2 regions of the Holzapfeliella saturejae genome follow, and region 2 is predicted to be linked to the other one. Evidence: predicted binding sites of a transcription regulator. Region 2 holds the regulator's gene; the other holds the start of a gene.
What was found. Region 2 encodes HrcA, which represses chaperone genes, less so after heat shock. Its sites were predicted from a motif close to TTAGCACTCNNNNNNNNNGAGTGCTAA; they were not measured.
Positions count from the first base shown of each region.

Region 1: the regulator HrcA is predicted to act here: its motif matches at 2,593-2,619, upstream of R4Y45_RS05700 (ATP-dependent Clp protease ATP-binding subunit).

Region 1 is NZ_JAWMWG010000001.1:1,128,349-1,143,839, reverse strand. It holds gene R4Y45_RS05705 (peptide chain release factor 3) at 1-279, shown strand, start outside; gene R4Y45_RS05700 (ATP-dependent Clp protease ATP-binding subunit) at 355-2,520, opposite strand; gene R4Y45_RS05695 (phosphocarrier protein HPr) at 2,778-3,041, shown strand; gene R4Y45_RS05690 (copper-translocating P-type ATPase) at 3,190-5,328, shown strand; gene R4Y45_RS05685 (sensor histidine kinase) at 5,348-6,418, opposite strand; gene R4Y45_RS05680 (response regulator transcription factor) at 6,432-7,106, opposite strand; gene R4Y45_RS05675 (ABC transporter ATP-binding protein) at 7,195-7,953, shown strand; gene R4Y45_RS05670 (hypothetical protein) at 7,943-9,994, shown strand; gene R4Y45_RS05665 (MBL fold metallo-hydrolase) at 10,013-10,747, shown strand; gene spx (transcriptional regulator Spx) at 10,975-11,373, shown strand; gene R4Y45_RS05655 (adaptor protein MecA) at 11,515-12,189, shown strand; gene R4Y45_RS05650 (competence protein CoiA family protein) at 12,219-13,157, shown strand; gene R4Y45_RS05645 (CYTH domain-containing protein) at 13,146-13,739, opposite strand; gene R4Y45_RS05640 (GTP pyrophosphokinase) at 13,815-14,447, shown strand; gene R4Y45_RS05635 (NAD kinase) at 14,464-15,279, shown strand; gene R4Y45_RS05630 (RluA family pseudouridine synthase) at 15,263-15,491, shown strand, end outside.
Region 2 is NZ_JAWMWG010000001.1:941,854-957,344, forward strand. It holds partial or broken gene dnaJ (molecular chaperone DnaJ) at 1-948, opposite strand, end outside; gene dnaK (molecular chaperone DnaK) at 1,017-2,852, opposite strand; gene grpE (nucleotide exchange factor GrpE) at 2,879-3,433, opposite strand; gene hrcA (heat-inducible transcriptional repressor HrcA) at 3,445-4,500, opposite strand; gene ribF (riboflavin biosynthesis protein RibF) at 4,603-5,547, opposite strand; gene truB (tRNA pseudouridine(55) synthase TruB) at 5,570-6,472, opposite strand; gene rbfA (30S ribosome-binding factor RbfA) at 6,525-6,872, opposite strand; partial or broken gene infB (translation initiation factor IF-2) at 6,887-9,187, opposite strand; gene R4Y45_RS04705 (ribosomal L7Ae/L30e/S12e/Gadd45 family protein) at 9,455-9,766, opposite strand; gene rnpM (RNase P modulator RnpM) at 9,766-10,065, opposite strand; gene nusA (transcription termination factor NusA) at 10,086-11,198, opposite strand; gene rimP (ribosome maturation factor RimP) at 11,214-11,687, opposite strand; gene R4Y45_RS04725 (PolC-type DNA polymerase III) at 11,788-15,491, opposite strand, start outside.

The DNA.
Region 1 (15,491 bases), 190 kb from region 2:
CTGGGTGCAGTGGGTCAATTGCAATTTGAAGTGTTCTCATATCGTATGAAGAATGAATACAACTCTGAAGTTGTGATGACACCAATTGGGTCAAGAACAGCTCGTTGGATTAAACCAGAACAACTTGATCCAAGTATGTCATCTTCACGTAACTTATTAGTTAAAGACCGTTTTGACCAACCATTGTTCTTATTTGAAAATGATTTTGCAATGCGTTGGTTCCATGATAAGTATCCTGATGTTGAACTTGAAGCAGGATTTAATGAAAAAGAAGTTTAGATTATATAAAAAGACACTAGCAATTATGCTAGTGTCTTTTTGTCTGTCTGTTTACTATTTTTATTAAGTTAATCATTAGTTTGCTTTTGTCACTTTAATTTCATCGTTTTCAACACGTGCTTCAAGTTGTTTATCTTGCGGATGTTCTAGGTAGTAATCAGCTACTTTATCTTCAATCATTTCTTGAATAACACGACGTAATGGACGTGCACCCATAGCAGGGTTGTAACCTAAATCAACTAATTTTTCTTTAGCAGGTTCAGTCACATGAATAGAAAGTCCCTTATCTTGAATCATGTCATTAGTATCATTAATCATTAGACTGACAATATTAATCAGACTTTCTTTTGGTAAACGTTTAAATTCAACAATATCATCAAATCTGTTTAAGAATTCAGGTTGGAAGTAATCAGTTAGACGGTTAACAACTGAATGATTTTCGCCATTCATGGTTGCACTGAAACCAACGCTAGCTTCTTGAACAGCTTGTCCAGCATTAGAAGTCATGATGATAATTGTGTCTTTAAATGAAACCGTACGTCCTTGTGAATCAGTTAGACGACCATCATCTAAGATTTGTAAGAACATGTGTAAAACATCTGGATGAGCTTTTTCAATTTCATCTAGTAAAATTAAGCTATAAGGGTTACGACGAACTTTTTCAGTTAGTTGTCCAGCTTCTTCATAGCCAACATAACCCGGAGCAGAACCGATTAATTTTGAAACTGCTTGTTTTTCCATATATTCAGACATGTCAAAACGAATCATAGAGTCTTTGGTACCGAATAATTGTTTAGCTAGTTGTTTAGCTAGTTCAGTTTTACCCACACCAGTTGGACCCACAAACATAAATGATCCAATAGGGCGACCAGACTTGTTGAAACCAACACGGTTACGGCGGATTGCACGAGCAACTTCAGAAACGGCCTTGTCTTGACCAATAACATGTTCTTTCAGGTCATCTGCTAGATGAATAAGTTGAGATTGTTCTTGTTCTTTCAAATCGCCAACAGGGATGTTTGTTTTTTCTTCAATAATTTTTTCAATGATTCTTTCAGAAATAACAGGCATCTTGTCAGGATCCTCAGAATTACTTTCATTCATCTTTTGATATTTTTCAATTTGATCACGGTAGTAAGCTGCTTTTTCGTAATCTTCTTGTTTAAGTGCATCTTGTTTTAACTTTTCAGCTTCATCAATGCGTTTTTTGAGCGTATGAGTATCTACAGCTGGAATAGTTAAGTTCATACGAGAACCAGCTTCATCAAGTAAATCAATCGCTTTGTCTGGTAAGAAGCGGTCTTGAATGTAGCGGTTAGATAGATTAGCTGCTGCTGTAATTGCTTTTTCATCGTATTTAACATGGTGGTAATCTTCATATTTCTTTTGAAGACCATGTAAAATTTTTACAGTTTCATCAACGCTAGGTTCTTTAACTTGAATAGGTTGGAAACGGCGAGCTAAAGCAGCATCTTTTTCAATAGTACGGTATTCACTAAATGTTGTAGCCCCAACTAATTGAATTTCACCACGAGCAAGAGCAGGTTTTAAGACGTTACCAGCGTCCATACCACCATCAGCATTACCGGCACCCACGATTTCATGGATTTCATCGATAAATAAGATGATATCTGGATCTTGTTTAAGTTCATTCATAAGTTGTTGCATACGTTGTTCAAATTGACCTCGCATACTAGTTCCTTGGACAAGAGAAACCACATCCAAGCGAACGACTTTACGATTTTGTAATTTAGAAGGAACGGCACCATCAGCAATTTGTTGGGCAAGTCCTTCAACAACGGCTGTTTTACCAACACCTGCTTCACCAATTAGAACAGGATTATTCTTAGTTCTACGGTTTAGGACTTCAATGACACGAGCCACTTCTTTATCACGACCGATAACGGGATCGATTTTACCTTTTCTAGCTTGATCAGTTAAGTTAACACCAAATTGACCAAGTAGGGTGTTATCACCACCGTTACCTTTATTACTACTTTGTTGTTGTTTAGCATTTGGATTACCTTGATTTAATTGTGCGAATAAATCGTCGAAGTTAGAAAATCCAAAGATATTATCATTATTATCGTCTTGTTTTGAATTAAAAAATTCAGCATTGTTTTGTTGATTCTTCATTTGTTGATAACAGTTTTGGCAAAGATTTAATTCTTTACGACTACCATTAACACTTGTATAAAGATGGATTGTAGCATCATTTTGATGACAGTTTTGACAAACCATATCATTCACACCTTTCTTTTGAAAAATTTGAAAGCGAGTGAGACTTTCAAAAGGAATATGTTCATTATACTTTTAGCACTCTCATATTTCAAGTGCTAAACTATAATTAACTTACAAAAAATAATTAAAAATGTTAAGATAAGGGTCTGCAATGGGAATATACTTATTGTTATTTAAGGTAAAAAATGATAATCTTTAATTGTAGGAGAAGACTTAATTTCTTCAGTCCATTTTTATTTAAAAGGAGATAGATAGACATGGAAAAACGCGACTATCACATTACATCCGAAACTGGGATTCATGCACGTCCAGCAACATTACTAGTTCAGACAGCTAGTAAATTTGATTCAAAATCTACCTTAGAATACCAAGGCAAAACCGTTGATTTAAAATCAATCATGGGTGTTATGTCTTTAGGTGTGGGACAAGGGTCAGATGTTGTTGTCAGTGTTGATGGCGACGATGCTTCTGCAGCTTTAGATGCAATTGACGAAACAATGAAAAAAGAAGGTCTTGTTTAAGACATAATTTTTAATAGCCAAGTGGTTATTTTAGTATCAATAGTTATATTGGTGCTTTTTTTTTGCCTAAATTTAAATTGATACTTACAAAAAGTTAGTTAAGTGGTATACTTATGCTAGAAAGTTAAATTTTGAAGGGGGTAGTTTGATGAAAAATCAAAAACACGACAATCATCAACATCATATGGACCATTCACATATGGACCACAGTAATCATTCAACTATGAATCATAGTGATCACATGAATCATGACCACAATCATATGCACATGGATCATTCACACATGAATCATGATCATGGTGGAATGGACCACAGTATGCATGGCCATGGCATGGCGCACATGGGTAATTTGAAACAAAAATTAATTATTTCGTTAATTTTGGCTATTCCGGTAGTTTTCTTATCACCAATGATGGATGTTCCTTTATTTTTTCAATTTGAATTTCCGGGTTCGCAATGGTTAGTATTAATTTTATCAACTATTTTGTATTTCTATGGTGGGGCACCATTCTTACTCGGTGCAAAAGATGAGATTAAACATCGATCACCTGCGATGATGACTTTGGTTGCAATGGGAATTAGTGTTGCTTACTTTTATAGTTTGTATTCCTTTGTTGCAAATGAATTCTTCCATCAACATACAATGAACTTTTTCTTTGAACTAGCAACGCTAATCGTCATTATGATTGCTGGTCATTGGATTGAAATGAATGCGACGATGCAGGCTAATAATGCCCTTGATAATTTATCAAAATTATTACCTGAAAAAGCACAACTGGTAGATGAACACGGCCATGCTCATGAAGTGTTATTATCTGAAGTTAAAGAAAATCAAACACTTATGATTAAAGCCGGCGAAACAATCCCAGCTGATGGTGTTATTACCAAAGGAAATACACAAGTTAATGAATTTTTAGTAACAGGTGAATCTAAAGCCGTTGCTAAAGAAGCTGGTGAAACCGTTATTGGTGGTTCAACTAATGAAGATGGAACAATTTTGGTTCAAGTTACTGGTGTTGGAAACAGTGGCTATCTTTCAAAAATTAAACAATTAGTCATGGACGCTCAACAAAACAAATCAAAAGTTGAAACCTTGGCTGATAAAGTAGCTGGTTGGCTATTTTATGCAGCAGTTTTAGTTGGTTTAGTTGCCTTTATTACTTGGTTGTTCTTTGGCACAGTAGCCAATGCATTTCTTGTGTTAGTAACTGTCTTGGTTATTGCATGTCCACATGCCTTAGGACTGGCTATTCCACTTGTGACGGCTCGATTTACGTCACTTTCAGCGGTTAATGGTCTATTAATCAAAAACCGTGACGTGATTGAATTGACTTCACAAATTGATTATATTGCATTAGATAAAACAGGAACCTTAACTGATGGTAAGTTTGAGGTGGCTCATTTTGAAAGTCTCAGTCAAAAAATTTCTAAAGAAGAAGCTTTAGCTATTGCAGCAGCCTTAGAATCACAATCCAGTCATCCTGTTGCCAAAAGTATTGTCAAATTTGCAACTGATCAACAAATTCATTTTGATGCACCTGAAGAAGTGAATGCTATTAAAGGTGTCGGCTTGTCAGGAAGTGTTTCTGGCAAAACGTATCAGATCGTTTCAAAATCTTACCTAGATCAACATAACTTATCAGTAGATGCAACTAGTTATCAAAGTTTAGCCGCTCAAGGTTTGACGGTTTCTTATTTAATTGCTGACCAAGAAGTGTTAGCGGTTGTGGCTACAGGTGACAAAATTAAACCAGAAGCTAAATCATTTATTGAAAAACTTAAAGCTCAAAATATTACACCCGTTATGCTAACAGGTGATAATGCGTTAACTGCTCAAAAAGTAGCTGATCAGTTAGGTATTACAGAAGTACAGGCACAATTGTTGCCCCAAGATAAATTAGACTATATCCACCAATTACATCACAAAGGACACCGTGTTATGATGATTGGTGATGGGATTAATGATGCTCCAACGCTAGCTGCATCAGATATTGGTGTTGCTATTGGTTCAGGGACTGACGTTGCTATTGATGCAGCAGATGTCGTGTTAACTAGTCAATCGCTGGATAAAGTTCTAGCTTTATTTGAATTAACGAAGTTAACTAAACGTAAGATGGTAGAAAACCTCTGGTGGGGAGCAGGTTATAATATCTTAGCCTTACCACTAGCTGCAGGTATTCTAGCACCAATTGGCTTTATGCTTAATCCAGCTGTCGGGGCAGTTTTAATGTCCTTATCAACAGTTATTGTTGCAATTAATGCCATGACTTTAAAATTTAAAGCTTAAAAAATAAAAGAACAAAAGCCTAAGCTTTTGTTCTTTTTTTGTAGGATAAATTATTATCTTGGTTTTCATCATTATAATAAGATAAAAAAGGAAATTGAATAGAGAAGGTGGTTCCTTTACCAGGGGTAGAACTGACCGTTAGCTCATGACCTAATTTTTGAGCCATTTTTTGAGCAAGATAAAGACCTAGACCTGTTGATTTTTTATCTTGTTTACGACCGTTTTCACCCGTGAATCCCTTGTCAAAAATTCGGGAAATATCTTGTTTTGGAATCCCAACACCCGTATCGGTAATTTGTAAGATAGTAACTTTATGGTCTTGAATAATTTTGGCTTTGATAGAACCATTATCAGGCGTGTACTTCAAAGCATTTGAAAATAATTGTGTCAAAATATAAGCTAACCATTTTTGATCCGTCAAAATAGGGGTATCTTCGCCTTCAAGTTCAAATTGAATATGTTTTTCTAAAAAAGTCGTCATATTCTCTAATGCTACTTGGTTCACAATTTTTTTCAGACGGTAACGCTGGATGAGGTAATCTTGCGTAAAATTATCTAAACGAGAGTAATAAAGCACTTGATCAACCAAATGACTAATTTGACTAATTTCCGTTTTGATTTGTCGGTTTTTATTATCCGTAATTTGCGTTTGAATGTTTTCTTGTAAAAGCTGTAAGGCAGCTAGGGGGATTTTAATTTCATGAACCCATGAATCAACGTATTCAGTTTGGTCATTTTGTCGATTGATTAATTTTAAATTTTCTTCTTTACCGTAGTCAACTAAAGTATTGTATGCTTTTTGATAAATCAATTCACTTTGACTTTTACCTGTTTTGAGGGTTTGATTATAGCTTTTATGAGGATATTGCGTTCGAAAATAAAGCTCCATTAAAAAGGGTCGCTTTTTTAAGTAAGAACCAATTGTAAATCCGACTAAAATCAATAAACAAATGCCATCTAGATAAAGCAGATTAAACCAGTGAATACTTTGGGTAGGGTCGAGCCAAAGGACAACGTTCATAATGGCAATCAATGCAATAAACAATCCTAGAAAAGGTAGTTGGTCCCTTAGAAATTTAAGAAAGATCATAACTTACTCCTAACTATTCGATCAAATAACCCTGGCCAACTTTAGTCTTGATAAAGTCTTTAGCACCAGCCACTTCAATTTTTTTACGAAGTCGATTAATATTAACCGTTAGTGTATTATCATCAACAAAGCGTTCATCTTCCCAAAGACTACGCAATAAATGGTCTCTTGAAACAATTTGACCACTTTGATTCATTAAAACTTGCAGTAGCTTATATTCATTTTTTGATAAATCAATCGCTTGGTCATTCACTTTAACGGTCGAGTTTGATAAATTTAAAGTAACATTATGCAAGGAAATAATATCTTGATGATCATCTTTATAATTATAAGTACGACGCAGTAACGCATTAATTTTAGCGACTAAAACGTCAGTTGAAAAAGGCTTAGAAACGTAATCATCAGCTCCCATATTCATCGCCATAACCATATCCATGTTGGTATTACGTGAGGAAATAAAAATAATTGGGATTTTAGAGTGTAAGCGAATCCGTTGGTTCCAGTAAAAGCCATCGTATACAGGAAGATTAATGTCCATCAAAATCAAATGAGGTTGTGTCTTTAAAAAGAGCTCTTCAACATCATTAAAATCATCAACGATAATCGGTTCCATTTGCCATTTTTCGATGGCTTCAGCAATCAGTGTGTTCACTGTGCGGTCATCTTCAACAATCATTATTTTGTACATGAGTATTCACCTTGTCATTTAAATTAGTTATTATTAAGGATAACAAATTATGACGTTTTTGGGGTCAAAAAATCAAGGGGAGTTTGATATGAGTTATATAACATTTAATCAGGTTTCAAAATTATATGGATATGGGGTTAACCAAGTTCAAGCACTTGATAATTTAAGCTTTAAGTTAGAGAAGGGTGAATTTTTAGGGATTATGGGTCCTTCAGGTTCAGGGAAGAGCACTATCTTAAACTTATTAGCTCAAATTGATTATTTATCATTTGGGAAAATTACTATGGATGGCATTGATTTAAGGGATTTTTCTGATAGTCAACGTGCTAAAAATCGCCAAAGAAAGATGGGACTTATTTTTCAAGACCCTAACTTATTAAGTTCCTTAACTGTTAAAGAAAATATCGAGTTATCTTTGCTAGCGTTACGGGTTAAACGTAAAGATGTTGAAGAAAAAATTTTTGATATTGCAAATCGGTTAAATATTGAAGCTTTACTCGACCAAAATGTATTTGATTTGTCTCCTGGACAACAGCAAAAAGTTAGTGCAGCTAGAGCTATTATCAAAGAACCAGAGTTGATCTTAGCTGATGAACCAACCGGCAGTTTAGACTCAAAATCAGCGACTTACTTGCTGCAATTTTTGACACAGTTGAATCGTGAGCATCATAGTTTAGTAATGGTTACTCATGATCCTTTTGCGGCGAGTTATTGTGATCGGATTATTTTTGTGAAAGATGGGCGACTCTTTTCTCAAATTAATCGTGTAGATAGTCGACAAGCCTTCTTTGAGTCAATTGTTGAAATGCAAGCGACAGTTGGTGGAGGTGAAGGTTATGATTTTTAAAGCCGCACTCAAAGACCTTAAAAGTAATATTGGCTATTTTACGGTTTATGCAACAGCAGTTGCCCTAGCAATCGCTGTTTATTTTTTCTTTGCTAACTTGTCTTATAATCCTAATTATCAAACTATTGATTCGAATTCAATGCTCGGAACTTATATGATGAGTATTAGTATCATTGCCATGCTAACTAAATTTTCAGAATTAGTCTTTATTATCTTGTTTTTAATTATTACCTCTATTTTGTTTTTCAAAATTTCTAAAAATAATTTAGCCAAGTTATTAATTGCTGGGTTCAATAAAAGCCAAGTTGTCCGTTTTTTTGCTATTCAACAGTTTATTATTCACTTTGGTGCATTAATAGTAGGGATTATCATTGGTATTATTAGCACGCCACTTTTGAATTTAATATTAATTCGATTGTTAGGTTGGCATAATACATGGAGTATGGTGCTAAAAGCACCCCTTCAAGAAACATTCTTAACATTTTTAGTTGTTTTTGGGATGCAATTTTTGATTTTGACTTTGACGACACGATTGTTAAAAACACCAACGTACTTTAACAATTATGCGAATCCTAAAAAGTCTGAAATTAAAAGGCGAAAATTAAGAAGAAGTCCCAATATTTTAGTTTCATTTTTACAACTACTACTTTTAATGGGAATTATTATGTCAGTATTTCAATTGACAAGATTTCCTGTTTTTTATGCTTTTTTGAGTCTTTTATTTTTAATTACATTTTTTAGATGGTGGATTTTTCGAGTATTAGAAAAGAAAAAACGAAAAAGACGGGCAAATGATTTGAAAGTCGTTGTTTACAGTCAATTAAAACGAAGTCTGTCTGATAGTAGTTGGACAGCAATCGTGATTGGGATTATCAATATGTTGGCTATAATCGGTCTATTTATTTTTGCGTATGGTGATAATGGTCTGGCTCAAAATAACGTAAGAATAAATCCTTCTGAATTTGTGACAACTAGTTTTAATCAAGCAGAAGTTGAACGGGTTATGCGGGATAATAACTTAACAATTGAACATCAACAAGTAATGCCTATTAAGTTATTATATTACACTAATGTCTCAAATCGTAAATTTGGTGTAATCTCACAATCCAGTTATAATCAAGCTATTCGAGAGGGATTTTTGAACCGAGTTTATCCGGCAACTAATCGGCCAAATGTCTCAAATGAACAACTAGGAGCTAAAGAAATAACATTGACAGATGGACAATTCAGTTTTATATTGTATGGTTTTTTCTCAGGAGATACCCTTGAACTAAATTTAGAGAATGGTCGAAAAAAAGCCTTTCATGTAGATGAGTGGATGACAAATAGACCTAAGCCCGCAGGGTATGGCCTAATACCTGATCAAAATATTATTGTTTCGGACCAAGATTTTGCACAAATTCAATCAGATGTTACTTACCAAGTGATTTCTTATAATATTAAGCCTAGCCAAGTTCAAAATTATAAACAAACATTAAGTGATTTAGCTAATGATTTGACTAATCAAAATATTAATATAAAAGCTATAGTAGAGAACGATAAAAAAAGTCAATTAACGGTTGAAGATATGGCTATTTTAAATTCAGATTCAGCTAGGATACCCTTCAGTTTTGCCACTTTGAGTGCTTACAATTCTTATTATAAAGATCAAGTTACTTCGTCTTATGTTTTATCAAATATCCAATTCATTTTAATTGTTTTTAGTGGTTTGTTAATTATTGCGACACAAGTTATCTTACTATTAAAGCTAAATACTGATTTCAGTCAGAACTTAACTGATTATCAATCATTAGTTAAACTAGGTAATTTGAAATCAGATATTAAAAAATTAGTATTTAAATATACAGCATATTATTTTTTGATGCCGACACTATTTGTTATGGTATACATGATTCTCTTATTAATTCCATTTATTCTATATTTAAACTTTACGGGTTATCCTAGCTTTATAACTTTATGTGGATTGGTTATAGGGTTTACAATAGTAGCGTATTATGCAATTTATCAAAATTATTGGTATTTAGTTAAACAAAAAATTTAGTTACAAAGGAGTAAAATTATGAAATTAACAGTACTAGGTATTTATGGTGGCTATCCTTATGCAGGTTCAGCTAGCTCATCTTATTTATTACAATCAGAAGATGGATTCAACTTATTACTTGATGCAGGTAGCGGGTCACTTTTGGCACTTGAACACTACTTAGATCCATTTGAGTTGGATGCGGTATTATTATCACACTATCATCATGATCATGCGAGTGATATTGGAGTATTACAATATTACTACCAATTACATCCGGGTGAAAAAAGACAATCAGTATTACCAATTTATGGTCATAATCAAGACTTTATTAGCTTCGCAAATCTAAGTATGGATGGTATTACAAAAGGGTATCCTTACTTTGATTATCAGCCGCTTGATTTAGGACCATTTGAAATTAGTTTTTTAAGAACGCAACACCCTGTTCCAGCCTATGCGATGAGAATTACTGAAAAAACAACAGGTAAAGTTTTCGTATTTACAGCTGATACTGCTTACTTTGAAGACTTAGTTGACTTTAGTCGTGATGCTGATTTGCTGTTAACAGATACAAATTTTGCTAAGGATAAGACTGGACGTAAATGGCACATGACTTCTGAAGAGTCAGCACAGTTAGCTCAAAAAGCAGGGGCTAAGTCTTTATTATTGAGTCATTTACCTCAAACAATTGATCATCAACAAATTTTAGCTGAGGCTAAAGAGGTATTCTCACACGCCGAAATTGCTAAAGTTGGGTTAATTCAAAAAATTTAAGAAAAATAAAAATAAACAAATAAATAAGAATGGAATTAAAATTAATAAAAACTTATGAATTTGTTAATAGTGTTTAATGACTTTGATGAGGCTCTTTTATAAGAACAAGACTAATTAGATATAATTTATTTTTTAAATTAAGTAGTATTGTGCAAAATTTAGTTGTATACTACGAATTGTTAAAGAGATTATCTAAATTAGAGTTCAAAGCAAAGGAGCGTGGTCAAATGGTCAACTTATATACATCACCAAGTTGTACATCATGTCGTAAAGCAAAGTCTTGGTTAGAAGAAAATGGCATTTCTTATGTTGAGAGAAATATTTTTGCTAACCCATTATCAAAAGAAGAGATTAAAAAGATTTTAAGCATGACTGAAGAAGGAACAAAAAAATTAATTTCAAGACGTTCAAAACTTTTTCAAAAATTAGATGTCGAACTTGAAGATTTATCACTAGATAAGCTAGTTGAATTACTAGTACAAGAACCAGGATTATTGATTCGTCCTATCATCACGGATGACAAACGTTTACAAATTGGATTTAATGAAGATGAAATCAGACGCTTTTTGCCTCGTACAGTTAGACAACAAGAGTTAAGAGAAGTCGAAGAGATGGAAGGCTTTTAAATCAATTAAAATAGATGTAGAATCAGATAGTTTTGTCTGGTTCTTTTTTTATAAATCAGTTAAAATATAGACAGTCCTTAATTAATAAATTTAATGAAATGGAATTATAAGAACTTCAGAATTACGAGAGGTGGTATTAATATGGAAATGCAACGTATTAACGACAACACAATTCGAGTGATTCTTGGTAGTGAAGATTTAGAAGAGCGTGGTATTACCATGTTAGATCTTCTAGGAAATCAAGGACATATTGAGCAATTCTTCAGAAATATCCTAGAAGAAGTAGACGAAAATCATACTTTTGCCCAAAACGATGCCGTAACATTCCAAATTATGCCTAGCAACGATGGGTTAGAGCTATTAATTAGTCGAACCAATATGAAAAAATCTGCCGTTTCTTCTGACCAATCGGTGCAAGAGTCACAGAATAATGCCCAACAATTACAAGAATTATTACAATCATTAGATGACGGATCAATTTCTCATGTAGATGCAAATGAAGATAAGAAGAATACTTCTGACTATTACCGTATTTATGAATTTAATAGTATTGAAGACGCTATTGAATTAGCCAAAGAATTACCTCATGTTAGTGGGGTTGATACAAAACTTTATGCGGACTCAACTAGTCAAACATATCTCATGTCATTTAGGTTTGATCCTCATCAGTCATATGAACTATCTATCAAAGATTTTTGGATTATGGTAAATGAATTTGGCGATTTGATTCAAGGTGAAACAAAATTACTTTTATCAAATGCTAAGTGTGTCTTAACGGACAATGCTATAGAGAATTTAAAAACTTATTTCGATTAAAAAAAGACACCCGACGTAGTTAATACTGGGTGTCTTTTTTGTATGCAGCTTTAGTTAACAAACAACTGATTTATGCAACGCATTATCAGCCACAAAAATTAGACAAATTAAAGTGTCCAAAATGTTTAAAAAAGGTACGTTTTGTTAAAGCAAATGGCAAAACACCTTATTTTAAACACTTAGCTAAAATAGTGGTTAATGATGAAACTGCTGAGCATCAAGCATTAAAAAAACAACTATTTGTTATTTTAACCGATATTTATCCGCACGTGTCATTAGAAAAAGCATTGCCAAATCAAAAAGTAAGACCAGATATCTTAATTAAGGGTAGAAACAGGCAATTAGCAATTGAGATTCAGTGCTCGCCATTGAGTGAAGCCAGTCATCAATTTAGACATAATCACTACCGACAATTTGGACTTGAAGATATTTGGTTAGTTGGGAAAAAACTTCACTTAAACCAGCGACTAGGCAAAAAACATATTCGGTTTTTAAGGTATCAAAAAAATCTGGGCTTTTATTTAATTGAGCTACACTTAGATAGCCAAGAAATCAAATTAAAGTACCAGATTATGAGACAAGACTTTGCAACGATAGCACGATATCAAGTGAAAACGGTTAGCTTAACTAAGCACGGATTTAACCAACTTCTTTCATTTATGAAAACAGAGCAAACAATGAAAAACTATCCACCAATACCACTAAAATGGGACAAATATCAAAAAGAACTTGAAACAATCAAACGTTTGGCCTATGCTAACGGTTACAATGTTAAAAAGTTATTAGATGAGTGTTATACCAGTTATCGACAACCTTACTTTTTGTCTAGTGAAACAACAGCAAAAAGTAAAATCAAACTCGGTCTTGCAGATGATTTAACCATCTATTTGCCGATTGCTTTAAGGCATCTTAATCCAGAAGTAATCAGGCAAAAAAAGAGCCGTCAGATTCGTGAATTACTTTATTAATCGATGGTCAAAAGCACGAGCCACTTTATTTTTTTGGGGCATATCAGAAGTTAAATTGAACGTTTTTTTCAAAAACCTCATGGCATCTTGTGCAGCTTCTAAATGGTCTGTTTCAATTTCTAATTCATAATCACGTGTGCCGTCTAAATAATCTGTTTGATCTAGTGTTAGTTCTAAGTCTTCAGGCCCATGTAAAAGATAACGATGGGTATGAGCTTGAGCTAACCGATAAAAGGCCCGATTTTCAAAGTGATGGCTAAGATAATCGCCTACTTTACCTGAAAAAGTGACAGCGTCTGTTGCGAGCATTTTTTCAATTTTGCTTAAAGATAAAGGATCCGTTATTTCACGTAATGAATGTGTGGTATTATTTGGGAGAGGGACTTTGAGTGTCTGTTCACCTGTGTTTTTGAATTGTCTAATTCTTAAACCACAATTTGCATTTTTTAAACAAGCATCTTTTGAATCAAAATAGTAATTGGTTTGCTGAATCGCTTTCTTCAGCGTGTAAGCTGATAATAATTTGTTAAATTGATTTTGAGTGAGCATTAACTTGAATTCTGTTTCAATTGTTTCTGACATATTGTTTACCTCGCTTTAATTTTAATTGTTACCTACATTCTAAAATAAAAAGTCCCGTTGGAGGAAGAATAAACTATGATAAAAGATTGGAAAAAATTTTTATGGCCTTATCAACAGGCTGTAAATGAACTAAAAGTTAAATTTAGAGGCTTACGTGTAAGTTACTTAGATCAAACGAACCATTCACCAATTGAGTTTGTGACAGGTCGCGTTAAGCCTGTTGAAAGTATCGAAGAAAAACTAAAAAGAAGATATGTTGCTGAAGAATTAATAGAGCAAGATTTACAAGATATTGCTGGTATTCGAATTATGTGTCCCTTTGTGGAAGATGTTTATCAAGTTATTGATGTCATTCATAGTCGAACAGATATGACGGTAGTTGAAGAACGTGATTATATTCAAAATGACAAACCAAGTGGCTATCGTTCTTATCATATGGTAATCGAATATCCTGTTTATCAATATAACGAAGAGAAGAAAGTTGTCTTAGCTGAGATTCAATTGCGAACATTGGCAATGAACTTTTGGGCAACATTAGAGCATAGTTTGAATTATAAGTACCCTAATGATTACGCACCTGAAGTCAAAGATCGCTTAAAAGATGTCGCACAAAAAGCTTATGAACTTGATGTCGAAATGTCTGAAATTCGAAAAGAAATTGAAGAGTCACATCGAAGACAGCAGTTAACACAGAATTTAAAACAGTAGAATTGGAGGCTTTTCGTTGAAAGTCGCAATTATTAGTAACGAAAAAGAAATATCACAAAATGTTGTCAGTGAGCTCAAGCATGAACTAAACCGTTGCCAAATTGAACTCAATCAAGAAAATCCTGATTTAGTCATCACTGTTGGTGGAGATGGAACTTTAATTGGGGCGTTTCATCAATATGCTCATATGGTTGATCACATTCGATTTATCGGTGTTCATACGGGGCACCTCGGATTTTATACAGATTGGCGTAACTATGAGATAAAAGAACTGGTTAAAGCAATTGTTGAACAAGAACCCACATCAGTTAGTTATCCATTGCTTGAAGTTCATATTGAAGAAGAGGGTGCTTGCACGAGGCACTATCTTTCATTGAATGAATCAACTATTAAACGTGTTTCACAAACTTTAAAAACCGATGTTTATATCAAAAACGAATTTTTTGAACGGTTTAGAGGAGATGGGGTCTGTATTTCAACACCTACTGGGTCAACGGCTTATGGCAAGTCGCTAGGGGGAGCTGTTATTCACCCAAGACTAAAGACATTGCAATTAACTGAGATTGCCTCAATTAATAATCGCTTATTTAGAACGCTTTCTTCACCTATTATTATTGCACCTGATGAGTGGATTACGCTATTACCAGAGCATGTAGATGATTATGTTGTGACGATTGACTCAAAAGAAATTAAGCATCATGCTGTACGTCGGATTACTTATAGAATATCTGATAAGCAAATCCATTTTGCTAAATATCGTCATACACATTTTTGGTCAAGAGTCGAAGATTCATTTTTAGGACAAAAGAAAAACAATGATACGTTATTATAAATTTAGGGTTGAAGACAAAAGGACAACAGTTGGTAAATACTTGAGAAAACAAGGGATTTCAAAACGTGCGTTGATTAATTGTCGTCATAATGGTGGTTTTATTTTAGTTAACAAGAAAAGAAGAATGACATCTTATGCCGTTAAGGCAGGAGATGTCATTCATTTTGTTCCCGGTATAGAACCAGAAAATAAAAAAGTTAAGGCAGTTGATA
Region 2 (15,491 bases):
TTAATCTAAAGGTTGTACCTGTTTGTGTTCCTGCTGGAATACGCAATTTAACTTTGCCATGAACCGTTTCAACATCAATTTCATCACCAAGAGCTGCTTGTGCAAAACTAATTGGCACTGTGTAGTAAATGGTTGTCCCTGAACGTTCAAATGTCTTACTTGGACGAACACGTAGCACGATGTATAAATCACCGTAAGGACCACCATTAGCTCCTGCTTCACCTTGACCAGTTAAGTGAATTTGTTGGCCTTGGTCAACACCTGCTGGAATATTAACTTCAACAGTATGTCTTTGTTTAGTTGTTCCTTTACCATGACAGTCTTCACAAGGTGTTTCAATAATTACACCTTGACCGTGACATTCATCACAAGCAACTTGTTGACGAACCATACCAAGCATTGTTTGACGATCTACGGTCATATAACCTGAACCGTGACATTTTTGACAAGTTTTGGTTGAAGTACCTGGTTTTGCACCATTACCATCACATGTTTTACATGTTTCATCACGATCGTATGTGACGTTTGTTTTCTTACCAAAAATGGCTTCTTCAAATTCAAGCGTCATGGTGTAATCTAAATCATGTCCTTTTCGAGGTGCAGTTGGATCTTGGGCACGGCCGCCGCCAGCTCCACCACCGAAGAATTGACTAAAGATATCTTCAAAACCGCCAAAGCCTTGGCTTCGCCACCAAAACCACCAGCTCCACCTTGAGCACCACCATTAACTCCTGCATGACCATAATTGTCATAAGCAGCACGTTTTTGAGAGTCACTCAAGACTTCATAAGCTTCACTAACTTCTTTGAACTTTTCTTCAGCATCTGCAGAATCATTCAAATCTGGGTGGTATTTTTTAGATAGTTTACGATAAGCTTTTTTTATTTCGGCTTCTGATGCATTTTTAGAAAGACCCAGGACTTCATAGTAATCTCGTTGTTGTGCCATAAAATTCCTCTTTCATTTCTATAAATGAAAAAAGTCAAATTGACAATTTGACTTTTTCATCGTAATTGTTATTTATCTTTATCAGGGTCTACTTCACGGAAGTCACCATCTACGGTGTCATCGTTGTTTGATTGACCTGATTGTTCGCCACCTTGAGCTTGTTGAGCTTCTTGTGCTTGTTGGTATATTTTTGTTGTTAAATCTTGAACGATTTGGTTCAATTCATCTTTTTTAGCTTTCATTGCTTCTAAGTCATTATCAGATTGTGCTTTTTCTAAAGCTTCTTTAGCTTCTTTAGCTTTTGAAACTTCTTCTTCAGAAACTTTGCCATCTAATTCTTTCAATGTCTTATCAGTTGTAAAGATTAATTGATCAACTTCATTACGTAAGTCTACTTCTTCTTTACGTTTTTTATCTGCTTCAGCATTTTCTTCAGCATCTTTTGTCATACGTTCGATTTCTTCATCTGATAGACCTGATGAACTTTGGATTGTAATCTTTTGTTCTTTTTGTGTACCTAAGTCTTTAGCAGATACATTTACAATACCGTTTTTATCGATGTCAAATTTAACTTCGATTTGAGGAACACCACGTGGTGCTGGTGGAATATCTGTTAATTGGAAACGACCTAAAGTCTTGTTATCAGCAGCCATTGGACGTTCACCTTGAAGAACATGAATGTCTACGGCTGGTTGGTTGTCAGCAGCTGTTGAGAAGACTTGTGATTTACTTGTAGGGATTGTTGTATTACGTTCAATTAATTTAGTTGAAACGCCACCCATTGTTTCAATACCTAGTGATAATGGTGTTACGTCAAGAAGCACAACATCTTTAACGTCACCTGAAATCACACCACCTTGAACAGCAGCACCTAAAGCAACGGCTTCATCAGGGTTAATTGAGTGATCAGGTTTTTTACCTGTCCAGTCTTCAACAGCTTTTTGAACTGAAAGGATACGTGTTGATCCACCGTTTAGGATAACTTTATCCACTTCATCTTTTGAAAGACCAGCATCTTTTAATGCGTTTTCAACTGGGATTTTTGTTCTTTCAACTAGTTCAGCTGTGATTTCATCGAATTTAGCACGAGTTAAGGTTGTTTCTAAGTGTAATGGACCTGCTTCACCAGCTGAGATAAATGGCAAGCTAATTTGAGTTGTTGTTACACCTGATAAGTCTTTTTTAGCTTTTTCAGCTGCATCTTTTAGACGTTGTAATGCCATTTTATCTTTAGATAAGTCAATACCGTTTTCGTCTTTGAATTGTGCAATCAACCAATCCATGATTGCTTCGTCAAAGTCGTCCCCACCTAAGTGAGTGTCACCGTTTGTTGAAAGCACTTGGAATACGCCGTCACCTAATTCAAGGATAGAAACGTCAAATGTACCACCACCCAAGTCATAAACAAGGATTTTTTCGTCTTCTTCAGCTTTATCTAAACCATAAGCTAAAGCACTAGCAGTTGGTTCATTAACAATACGTTTAACATCTAAACCAGCAATTTTACCAGCATCTTTTGTTGCTTGTCTTTGTGAATCGTTGAAGTATGCAGGTACTGTAATAACAGCTTCTGTTACTTCTTCACCTAGGTAATCTTCACTGAATTTTTTGATGTGTTGTAAAATCATTGCTGAAATTTCTTGTGGTGTGTATGACTTGTCGCCAACAGTTACTTTGTAACCTGCTTCACCAATGTGACGTTTGATAGAAGAAATTGTATCTGGGTTTGTAATTGCTTGTCTTTTAGCAACTTCCCCAACTTGAATTTCACCATCTTTAAAAGCAACGACAGAAGGAGTTGTACGGTTACCTTCTGGGTTTGCAATAATTTTTGGTTCTTTACCTTCTAAAACAGCAACTGCTGAGTTAGTTGTTCCTAAATCAATACCAATAACTTTTGACATAAATCAATAACTTCCTTTCAAATTTCTTAGTTTGCAACGCTAACCATTGCAGGTCTTAAAATACGATCTTTAAATAAGTATCCAGGCTGGTAAACTTCCACAACTGTATCTTTTGGATGGTCTTCAGTTGCTTCAACTGTTTGAACCGCTTGGTGATAATTTGGATCAAAAGGTGCACCTTGTGCTTCAACTTCTGTGATTCCTTTATCATTTAAAGCTTTCATTAAAGCGTTGTAAGTTAATTCAATCCCTTTTTTCAATTGGCTTGAAGCCTCATCGTCAGCTTGAACTTGTAGGGCTCTTTGTAAATTGTCTAAAGCAGGCAAAATTTCTTTTGCAAGGCTTTGACCTTCATATTTACTAAATTGTGCCAGTTCTTTTTGTTGACGAGTTTGAATATTTTGGATTTCAGCTTGTGAGCGTAAGTATTTATCTTGTGCTTCTTCAAGCTCTTGTTGAAGTTTTTCAACTTCTGAATCAGTTGTTTCCACTTCTTCATTTTCAACAACATCTTCAGTTGTTTCTTCAACGGGTTCTTCGGTTGTATTTTCTTGTTTAATATCTTTTTCTTCGTTAGACACTGTCATCCTCCTTATCTAAACTTGCTGTAATAATCCAGTAGCTGGTCAGCCAGTTCTTCTTTGAAGTAGTTCATCAGACTAATCATCTGTGAATACGGCATATTTGTTGGCCCGAGTAAAGCCACAATTCCATTTCCAAAATCACCGACTTCATAAGTGGCAGTTAGTAAACTGTAATCCTTTAATAAGTCCAGTGGCAGTTCATCTCCTAGGCGAACATGAACAGAAAATGCGGGATTATTTAAACTATTTTCGTGAATTAAATCTGAAAATATTTCAGGATGACTAAGTAATTGATAAAGTGATTTCAAATTATCTAAGTCATCGAAACTAGAATAGTTATTCAATAAATTCAATTCGCCATTAACAAATAATTGATCCGTTTCCGTTGGCTTAAACACATCTTTTAATAGCTGAAGTAAAATTAAACTTGCTGTATCTTCTTTCACACCTAAGATAGACATGAATTGTTCAGAAGAATAACCTGAGACTTCATGAAGTGTTTTGCCTTTGACGGCTGTATTAATTTTTTCGACTAATGCTTCTAGTTCACCACCTGATACATCATCAGGTAAACGATAAAGCTGATTTTTAACATCGCCATCGCTGGTTACTAGAATGGCCATCATTTGATGATTAGAAAGTGGCACAATGCGAAATTCAGTAATTCTGCAAAACTGAATCTCAGGACTAGCTACAAAAGCAGTATAACTAGTCAAATCAGATAATATTTTTGCCGAACGAGATACAATATCATCAATTTTTTGAAACTGATGATTAAAGTTCATTTGCAGTTTTTCATGCAAATTTTCTGGCATATCTGTTGGCTGTAATAAATAATCTAGATAATAACGATATCCCTGATTAGATGGGACACGTCCTGAAGATGAATGTGTTTTTTCAATTAATCCAAGTTCTTCTAACTTCGCCATTTCATTACGAATGGTAGCAGAAGAAACTTGAATCGTGAGTTCATCCATCAATGTTTTAGAACCAACGGGCTGTTGAGTCTTATTAAAAACATTGATAATCATCTTAAGTATAAGTTCCTGTCGTTTTGATAACATAGTGTCACCTCTTCGAATTAGCACTATTAAATTACGAGTGCTAACTATTAGAATATAACAACTAACTAGCAGAATGTCAAGACGACAGCTAAAAATATCAAACTATTTCTCTAAAGCTTTAAAATAGGCCCTACTATCAATTTCATCTTGATTTAATTGGTCAATCAAAGCTTCAATTGATGAATATTTTTCCTCTGGGCGAAGATAGTGATACCACTTTACTTCCACCATTTCATCATAAATATCTTCATCAAAATCAAAAATATTAACTTCGACCGATAAGTCTTTCACATCATCAAATGTAATATTATATCCAACACTGGCCATTCCTTGATACCACTGACCATGGACTTTCAACTTAACAGTATAAGCCCCTGAAGCTAAGCCTACTTTTTTAGCATTGGAGTCAATATTAGCAGTTGGAAAACCTAATTGACGGCCACGCTTGAACCCGTGAATGACTTTGCCAGACGTTTGATAAATTGAATTTAATAACGTATTAGCCTGATCCACATCACCTTGTTCAATCAAATGACGAATCCGAGTTGAGCTCACTTTTTGACCATCTTGGTTATAACTGGGGACTTCATAAACTTCAAATTTATCTTTTGCTAACTGTTTGAGTAGTGACATATTCGCTACTTCTTTTTTACCAAAAGTATAGTCAAAGCCAGCTACGACTGCCTTAACGTTTAATTGACTTAAAACTTCATCAACAAAATCTTGCGGTTGAACTTTAGCTAAAGGGCCATTGAAATTGCCAATATACAGGATATCTACTCCAAGTTGGGCCATTAGTTCCGTTTTTTCAGCGGTCGTTGTAAGTAATGGCACAGACACATCTGTTGGTCCATAAATCTGGCTAGGATGTGCATTCATAGTCATCACTGCTAATTTCAGACCTTTTTCAGTAGCTACTTTTTTCCCGGTTTCAAGTAATTGGCGATGTCCTAAATGAACACCATCAAAAAAACCAAGTACTAATACAATACCTTGGGTCTCAACGACTTGAGATTCAATTGGATAATTGAGTTGATAAGTATGCATCATGCTCCTCCTCTACATTTTTTTAACTATTTTGAAGCAACATCATTTCTGGACGATAAAGCGGTGGATGTTTCACATCTTTTTTGTAAATAGCTTTAATCTTGCGATTATGATACAAGCATAAACGTTCAACATCAATTGGGAATTTTAGTTTGGCACCGTTTTGTACCATTTCAAATTCTTTATCACTAAGCTGATAAGCTGGCTGCTCTTCAAAAAAACGTTCTAATGGGACTACATAATCAACTGCTTTTTCAGGATTTTCTTTCAATGTTTCAAGTAAAACAGCATCTTTTAAACCAAATCCAGCACTTTTTGCTCGCGTTAGTGAACTCATAACAGCAGGACCACCTAAAATATCGCCCAATTGTTTAATTAGCGTTCTAACATAAGTTCCTTTAGAACAAGTAATTTCAAACTTAAAACGTTGTTGTTTGTTAGCTTCGTCGTAAGTTGATTGCCCAATTTTGACATATTTAGAAACATGAATATGACGTACTGGACGTTCTACTGGAATATTATTTCGAGCATAGTCATATAAACGGCGACCTTTAACTTTAACTGAAGAATACATTGGGGGGAGTTGCTCAACTTCTCCTGTTAATTTAGACATAGCTTCTTCAATAGCCTCTTCAGAAAAAGGCTCTTCAACATCTTGTGTCTTGATTATTTCACCATCTAAGTCTTCGGTATCCGTTTCAAACCCTAAAATAGCTTCTCCAATGTAAGTTTTATCATGTGTTTGCATAAGATCAATAATTTTAGTTGCTTGCCCAATCGCAATTGGCAAAATTCCTTCTACTGATGGGTCTAGTGTTCCACCATGACCTACTTTTTTCATTTGAAGCACACGACGCATGTCACGAACGCAATCGGTACTGGTCATCCCTTTAGTTTTATATAAAACAATCACACCACTTAACATATCTTACTTAACCATCCTTTATTATAAAAAAAACGCCATAAAATGGCGTTTTTTAGTCTTTTTGATTTAATTGACGAATCAAAGCATCAATTTTGGCACCATAAGCAACAGAATCATCTTTTTTAAAGATTAATTCAGGAACTTTAAACGTTGTCAAATTACGCCCGACTTCATGACGAATTAAACCTGTTGATTTTTTAAGTCCTTCTTCAACTTTTTGATTGTCAGATGCTTTATCAGACAAAATACTATAGTAAATAGTAGCCTGAGATAAATCACCTGTTAGTTCAACATCAGTAATTGTAACGTCTTGAACACGAGGGTCCTTAACATTTTTACGCAATACTGTTGTTACTTCACGTAAAATTTCTTGTTGCACACGTTCAATACGGTGTTTCATTAGAATTCCCCCTTTTATTTAACAGGAACTTCTTCCATGACATAAGCTTCGATTTCATCATCCACTTTGATGTCATTGTAGTTTTCAATCATTAAGCCACAATCAAAGCCTTGGTTAACTTCTTTAGCATCATCTTTGAAACGTTTCAATGAAGATAGTTTTCCTTCATAGATTACGATACCGTTACGGATTAATCTCACACCACTATCACGTTGAATTGAACCGTTAGTTACGAATGCACCTGCAATTGTTCCAAGTTTTGAAACGTGGAATGTTTCACGAACAATTAAGTTACCTGTAACTTTTTCTTGGAATTCAGGATCTAACATACCCTTCATAGCTGATTCAATTTCATCGATAGCTTTGTAGATAACACCGTATAGACGGATATCAACGTTTTCAGTTTCTGCTTGTTTTCTTACTTGTTGAGTTGGACGTACGTTAAATCCGATAACGATAGCATTACTTGCAGTAGCCAATGTTACGTCACTTTCATTAATAGCCCCTACACCAGAGTAAACAATGTTAACTTTAACGCCTTCAACTTCAATTTTTTGAAGTGATCCAGCTAAAGCTTCAGCAGAACCTTGTACATCAGCTTTGATAATAACATCAACTTGTTTCAATTCGCCTTCTTTCATCGTATCGAACAAGTTATCTAATGTTACACGGCTATTATTATTACGTTCTTCTACTAAAGCACGTTTTGCACGTTCTTCACCAGCTGCACGAGCAGTTTTTTCATCTTCAAATACTGCGAAACGATCAGCTGAGTTTGGCACATCATTAAGACCTGTAATTTCAACTGGTTCTGATGGATAAGCTTCTTTCACACGACGACCACGATCGTTAGTCATAACACGAACACGACCAAATGTGTTACCGACAACAATTGGGTCCCCTACACGAAGTGTTCCTTGTTGAACTAGTAGTGAGGCTACTGAACCTTTACCTTTGTCAAGACGAGCTTCAATAACGGTCCCAACTGCTTTTTGTTCTGGGTTAGCGTGTAATTCCATCACATCAGCTTGTAATAAAATCATTTCTAGTAAGTCATCAACATTTTCACCAGTTTTAGCAGAAATAGGAACGAAGATTGTTGATCCACCCCAGTCTTCAGGAATCAATTCATATCCCATTAATTGTTCCATCACGTGGTTAGGGTTAGCATCAGGTTTATCAATCTTGTTAACTGCAACAATAATTGGCACGCCCGCAGCTTTAGCGTGGTTAATCGCTTCTTTAGTTTGAGGCATAACACCATCATCAGCTGCTACAACTAAGATGATGATATCAGTAATATCAGCACCTCTAGCACGCATATTTGTAAATGCCGCATGTCCTGGTGTATCCAAGAACGTAATTAAGCGACCGTCATTATCAACTTGGTAAGCACCAATATGTTGTGTAATTCCACCTTCTTCACCATCTGTAACGTGAGTGTTACGCAAGTGGTCAAGTAAAGTTGTCTTACCATGGTCAACGTGTCCCATAATTGTGATAACGGGTGGTCTAGGTGTTTGATTTTCAGTATTGCTATTTTCAGCCTCAAAGATTTTATCGATATCTGAAATATCTTCATGTTCTTTTTCTTTTGACTCAATACCATAATCCGTTGCAATTAATTCAATTGTATCTTTATCAAGTGATTGGTTTTGGTTGACCATGACACCTAACATAAATAATTTTTTAACAACTTCAGCTGGTTCACGGTGTAATAGTTTACCTAAATCTTGTGCATTCATGCCGTCTTCAAAAACCAATACTTCTGGCAATGGCTTTTCTTTTCTTTGTGGCATTGGTTTTTTCTTCTTAATGTGAACATGTTGTTCTTGATGTCTATTGTTCTTTTTCTTATTGTTACGCCAATTATTTTTTGAATTAACGTTTTTCTTGTGGTCAACACGTTTACGGTTACGGTTTTCAGATTCGTTTTGTACGGGTTCTGGTGCCGCTGGAATATTTGGTAATGTATTACGACGTGCTGGTTTTTGATTGCGATCGTTATTCTTTTTGTAATTTCCGCCACCATTATTGTTTTGTGGACGATTATTATTTGAATTTGGACGACCACCATTATTGTTTTGTGGACGATTATTATTTGAATTTGGACGACCACCATTATTAGAATGACGATTGCCGTTATTGTTATTACGATCGTTTGATTTGTTATTTGGACGACCGTTTTGGCCACCACGGTTATTACGTGGCTTTTTGTTTGTATCTTGGCGTTGTTTTTCTTTTAATTCTTCCAAATGTCTTAAACCTGCTTTAGGTCTTGGTGAATTATTAGTTTTTTGGTTTGAATTAGATCTGTTATTGCGACGATCTTGGCTTTGATTGTTGTTATTATTACGGTTTTTTGAGTAACCATTTTTATTATTAGAGTTGTTTGAGTTGCCTTGATTTTGGTTATTGTTAGAATTGCGTTTTCTAACAGCACTCATTTTAATTTTTGTTGGCTTATGCTCGTTTTGTTGGTTGTTTGAATGATTATTATTTTGATTTGAGGTCAAAGAATGGTCATTCCTTTCTTATTTTGGCAAAGCAAGCATGATGCTATCAGGTTTTTGTCATCAGCATCACACTTCTTCACTATAGTATTTTTGTATTGCTTTACTAAAGCCCTTATCACAAATTGCTAGTATTTTACGATTTTTACCAATTGCTTGTTCAAAGTCTTGGCTCGTAAAGTCTGTAATAACAGGAACTTTATAGTAATTAGCTTTGTTTGTAATGTCTTTTTGATTGTTTTTAGCAGTATCTGTTGCCAAAAATATCAATTGCACCGAGGCATTTCGAATACCTTCAATTACTTGAGGTGCACCAGAAATTAAATTTTGAGATTTTTGTGCTAACCCTAGAAAGTTTAACACTTTTTGTCGGTTATCCATTACTGGTTATCTCCAAATAATTCTTGTCTGGCTTTTTGATGATCAACATATTCAAATAACTCATCGTAAAAAGCATCATCAACTTTAACCTTTAAAGATTGATTGAGTACTTGTTTGTCTTTTGCTGTTTGAATAATGTCTGGCTTTAATGAAACATACGCCCCACGACCTGGTTTTTTACCAGTTGGGTCAATGCTCAAATTACCTTCTTTGTCTAATACGACACGTACTAATTCTTTTTTAGGTACCATTTCATTAGTCAGTAAGTCTCGACGCATTGGAATCTTACGTTTTTTCATAGTTATCACCTACTCAAAAATTATTCTTCAGTTGATTCTGAAGGACTATCATCTGTTGATACTTCAGTACTTGCTTCAGCTTCTTCAGTATCTTCAACAAATTCAACTTCTGATTCTGCTTTAATATCAATTTTGTATCCAGTTAATCTAGCAGCTAAACGAACGTTTTGACCACGTTTACCAATTGCAAGAGATAATTGGTAATCAGGAACAATAACTAAACAGCTATTTTGTTCTTCATCAAATTGAACAGCAATTACTTCTGCAGGGTTAAGTGCATTGGCGATGTAATCTGATGAATCTTCTTCATAATTGATGATATCCATGTTTTCACCACCAAGTTCATCCACGATTGTTTGAACACGAGCACCTTTTTGACCCACACAAGTTCCGACTGCATCAATATTTTTGTTATCAGAACGAACAGCCATCTTAGTACGGTCACCAGCTTCTCTAGCAATTGAAACAATTTCAACAGTACCATCATAGATTTCAGGTACTTCACGTTCAAATAGACGTTTAACTAAATCAGCATGTGTACGAGAAACAAATACTTGAGGACCTTTTGTCGTATTGTCCACTTTAGATACTAACACTTTAATACGGTCTTGTGGTTTGTAAGTTTCATTTGGCATTTGGTCAGCACGTGACATTAAAGCTTCAACGCGACCAATATTGACATAGACAAATTTGTTATCTTGTCTTTGTACTTCACCTTGAACGACTTCATCTTGATACTGTGAGTATTCATTGAAGATATTACTTCTTTCAGCTTCGCGAACACGTTGCATAATCACTTGCTTAGCAGTTTGTGCTGCAATACGACCGAAGTCTTTAGGTGTTACTTCAAATTTTAAAACATCGCCTAATTCATAAGCTTTGTTAATTTTTAGTGCATCTGGGAAGCTGATTTCTAATCTATCATCGAAGACTTCTTCAACAACTTCTTTTAAAGCATACACTTTGATATCACTTTTCTTTTCGTCAAAAATAACTTCAACATTTTGTGCTTTGTTGTAATTTCTTTTGTATGCAGAAACTAAAGCTGCTTCTAACGCATCAATGATAACTTCTTTTTTGATACCTTTTTCTTTTTCAAGTGCTTCAAAAGCACTTAACATTTCTTTTGACATGAACTACGTCCCCTTCTAAAACTCAATTGCGAATCTTGCTTTAGCCACAATATCCGTTGGAATTGAGAGTTGTTTACGTTGTGTTTTAATTTTAATTTCTAAAGTTACAAATGAATCATCTTTACTAATTAAAAAACCTTCGTAGACTTTTTCGCCTTCAAAAGCACGGTATAAACTAACATTGATGTATTCACCAATTGCACTTTCCCAGTCTTTTTCTTTTTTGATAGGTCTTTCAACACCTGGTGAAGAAACTTCTAACATATAAGGTTCTGGAAAAGGATCAGGATTAAGTTCATCAAGCTTTTCACTTAATTGTTCACTTACCTGTGCGACTTCTTCAATATCAATTCCACCAGTTTTATCGACATAAATTCTTAAATAACGTGTTGATTTTTCTTTAATGTACTCAACGTCAACAAGCTCATAACCTTTCTCGTCAACGATTGGTGTAACTAAAGATTCAACGATTTCTGTAATCTCAGCCACATAATCCTCCTATTGCAATAAAAAGAGTGAGCATTTCTGCTCACTCGAACTAAGAACCATCCAATGTGTATAGTGTAGCACATTAAGGGCTTTAAATCAATTAAAATAGTGATAGTTGGTTCTGTTCAGGTAGTCCTTCCAAGACCCCATTTTCTTCAAAATAACTCATGATGGTTTTGGATACTTTCCCTCTGGTTGCTAAGTCTTCTTGTGATAAAAACGGTTTATCAGCACGAGCCGCTACGATTTGTTTTGCCACATTATCACCTAGTCCTGGCACAGCATTAAAAGGTGCTAATAAGGTATGATCATCAACAATTGTAAAGTCTTGAGCTGCTGATTTTTCAACATCGACCATTTTGATTTTAATGCCTCGTTCTAAACATTCATTGGCAAGTTCAAGCACCGTCATCAAACTTTTATCTTTAGCCGTTGCATCATTGCCTTTATCATGAATTTCTTGCATGGCTTCCTTAACAGAATTTTTACCATTTGACATCGCTACCAAATCAAAATCACTTGCTCTAACACTAAAGTAAGCTGCGTAATAAATGGTAGGATAATGCACTTTAAAGTAAGCAATTCTAAGTGCCATCATCACATAAGCAGTAGCATGGGCTTTGGGGAACATGTACTTGATTTTTAAACAAGAATCAATATACCAACTTGGAATATTTGGATTATCCCGCATTAATTTTTGCCATTCTTCAGGAATTCCTTTTCCTTTACGAACACGTTCCATGATTTGAAAGGCCGTTTGAGATTCCATTCCCCAATGAATCAAGTCAAGCATGATATTATCACGACAACCAATAACCTCTTTTAAGGTAACTTGTCCGCTATCAACTAAGTCTGAGGCATTGCCTAACCAAACATCTGTCCCGTGAGATAATCCTGAAATTTGTAACAACTCTGCAAAAGTTGTGGGTTTAGTATCTTCAAGCATCCCTCGGACAAATTTTGTTCCAAATTCAGGCACACCTAATGTACCGGTTTTTGAATTAATTTGTTCAGGTGTTACCCCAATTGACTCTGTTCCAGAAAATAACGCCATTACTCCTGGATCATTGGTTGGAATAGTCAATGGATCAATTCCACTTAAATCTTGTAACATTCTAATCATTGTTGGATCATCATGTCCTAAGATATCAAGTTTCAAGATATTATCGTGAATAGAATGGAAATCAAAGTGAGTTGTTTTCCAGGTAGAACTTTGGTCATCTGCTGGATATTGAATTGGCGTAAAGTCATAGATATCCATGTAATCTGGCACAACGATAATTCCAGCCGGATGCTGACCAGTCGTTCGCTTAACACCTGTTGACCCTTTAGCTAGTCGTTCAACTTCGGCTGTTCTAAGGTCTAATTCTTTTTCTTCCTCATAATGTTTAACATAACCAAACGCAGTTTTATCAGCAACAGTTCCAATGGTTCCTGCTCTAAACACGCTGTCTTCACCAAATAAAACTTTAGTATAATTATGAGCCACAGGTTGGTAATCACCTGAGAAGTTTAAATCGATATCTGGTACTTTATCACCGTTAAAACCTAGGAAAGTTTCAAATGGAATATCATGACCATCTTTTACTAACTCTTCACCACAATTAGGGCATTTTTTATTAGGTAAATCATATCCTGACCCGTATTCACCTTTAGTATAAAACTCAGAATATTTACAGCTAGCACAGCGATAATGTGGTGGCAGTGGATTAACCTCTGTAATCCCGGTCATCGTTGCGGCAAAACTTGACCCAACTGATCCACGTGATCCAACTAAATAGCCATCTTTATTAGATTTATATACTAGTTTTTGAGAAATTAGATAAATAACACTAAATCCATTTCCAATAATACTCTTTAATTCGTGTTCAATCCGGTCTTCAACAATTTTAGGTAAAGGATTGCCGTAGAGTTCGTAGGCTTTATTGTAAGATAACTCTCTAATTTCATCTTCAGAATGTTCCATAATTGGTGTGTACAATTTGTCTTTAACAGGTACAATTTCTTCTGTTGATTCAGCAATTTGATTTGGGTTAGCAACTATAACTTGGTAAGCAGTTTGTTCGTCTAAAAAGTCAAACTCATCAAACATTTCTTGCGTTGTTCTGAAATGTAAATCTGGCAATTTTTGATGACGTAGTGGACTACTTTTAATTGAAGAGATTAGGATTTCACGATAAATATGATCTTCTGGATTTAAGTAGTGCACATCCCCTGTTACAACCACAGGCTTATTGAGTTCTTGACCTAACTGAATGATATTCTTGAGAATATCTTGTAAGTCTTCTTTATTACGAATTAATTCTCGGTCGATTAAAGAACTATACGCACTTGGCGGTTGAATTTCTAAGTAATCATAATACTCAGCTAATTTTTTAGCTTCAGCGTATCCCTTTTGCATCATGGCGGTAAAAACTTCGCCATCAGCACAACCACTTCCAATTAATAATCCGTCTCGATATTCATCCAGCAAGAATTTTGGTAGACGAGGTGTTCGGTAATAATACTTAACATTCGCCATTGAAATTAGCTTAAATAGATTTTTCAAGCCTGCTTGTGTTTTGGCTAAAATCGTCATATGACTAGGTCTTGCACGTTTATAGGTCACATGAGGATTTTTATGCTGATTAAACTCATTAAGATTTGTTTCACTAAATTGTTCTTGAAAAACACCTAGTAATTTATATAGCAAATAACCGGTTGCTTCCGCATCACTATCGGCACGGTGATGATGTTCAAGTGTAATTTGGTATTTTCTAGATAGGGTATCTAATGTGTGTCTTCCTTGTTCGGGGTGTAATAATCGTGATAATTCTAACGTATCAATAACCGGAATCGTCACATTGTTAAACCCAGATCTCACTAAGGCAGCATTTAAAAAACCAATATCAAATGAAACATTATGTCCCGCAATTGCTTCAGCACCAGCCATAAAATCAACAAATCGTGTAATCACGTCTTTTTCATCATCTGCTTGTTCAACCATATCGTCAGTAATACTTGTTAAATTGATGGTTGTTGTTGACAGTGCTTCATGCGGATTGATAAATTCGTCAAAACGTTCGATAATCTCGCCATTTTTCATCCGAACCGCACCAATTTCAATGATTTGATCATAAACAGCAGAAAGCCCTGTTGTTTCGACATCAAAAATCACATAGTCAGCTGACTGAGCATCTAAGCTAACTGGATTTTGAACTAGTAAGTTTTTACTATCATCAACGAAATTCGCTTCTTGTCCATATAAAATTTTTACGCCATTTGCTTTTCCAGCAGCATGAGCCTCAGGAAAAGCTTGTGCCCCTGCATGGTCAGTAACTGCCAGTGCTTTATGGCCAAATCTAGCCGCAGCTTGAACATATTCTTTGATCGAATTAGTAGCATCCATTTGACTCATTGTCGTATGAAGATGGAGTTCAGCTCTCTTTTCACCTTCATAGGTATCTTGTCGTTTTGGCTTTTCAAAAACTTCAAGATCTCTAATCATAATGGTTAGCTCTTGACTATATTTATCGTTTTGAGTTTGTCCTTTAACGCGTACCCACATGCCAGGCTTGATATTTTCAAAGACTGCCGCTTCTTGTTGATTACGTGGGAATTTTTTGATGGTAATAGAATCACTGTAATCTGTGATTTTAGCAATTAGCATTTTATTATCATTGCGTAAACTGCGAACTTCAACATCAAATAAATGCCCCTCAATCACAACATCTTGCTGTTCTTCTTGTATATCTTTTAATTGTTGAAATTGGGATTGAGGTGAAATTGGTTTTCCTAATGACGTTTCTGAACTGGTTACCGCTG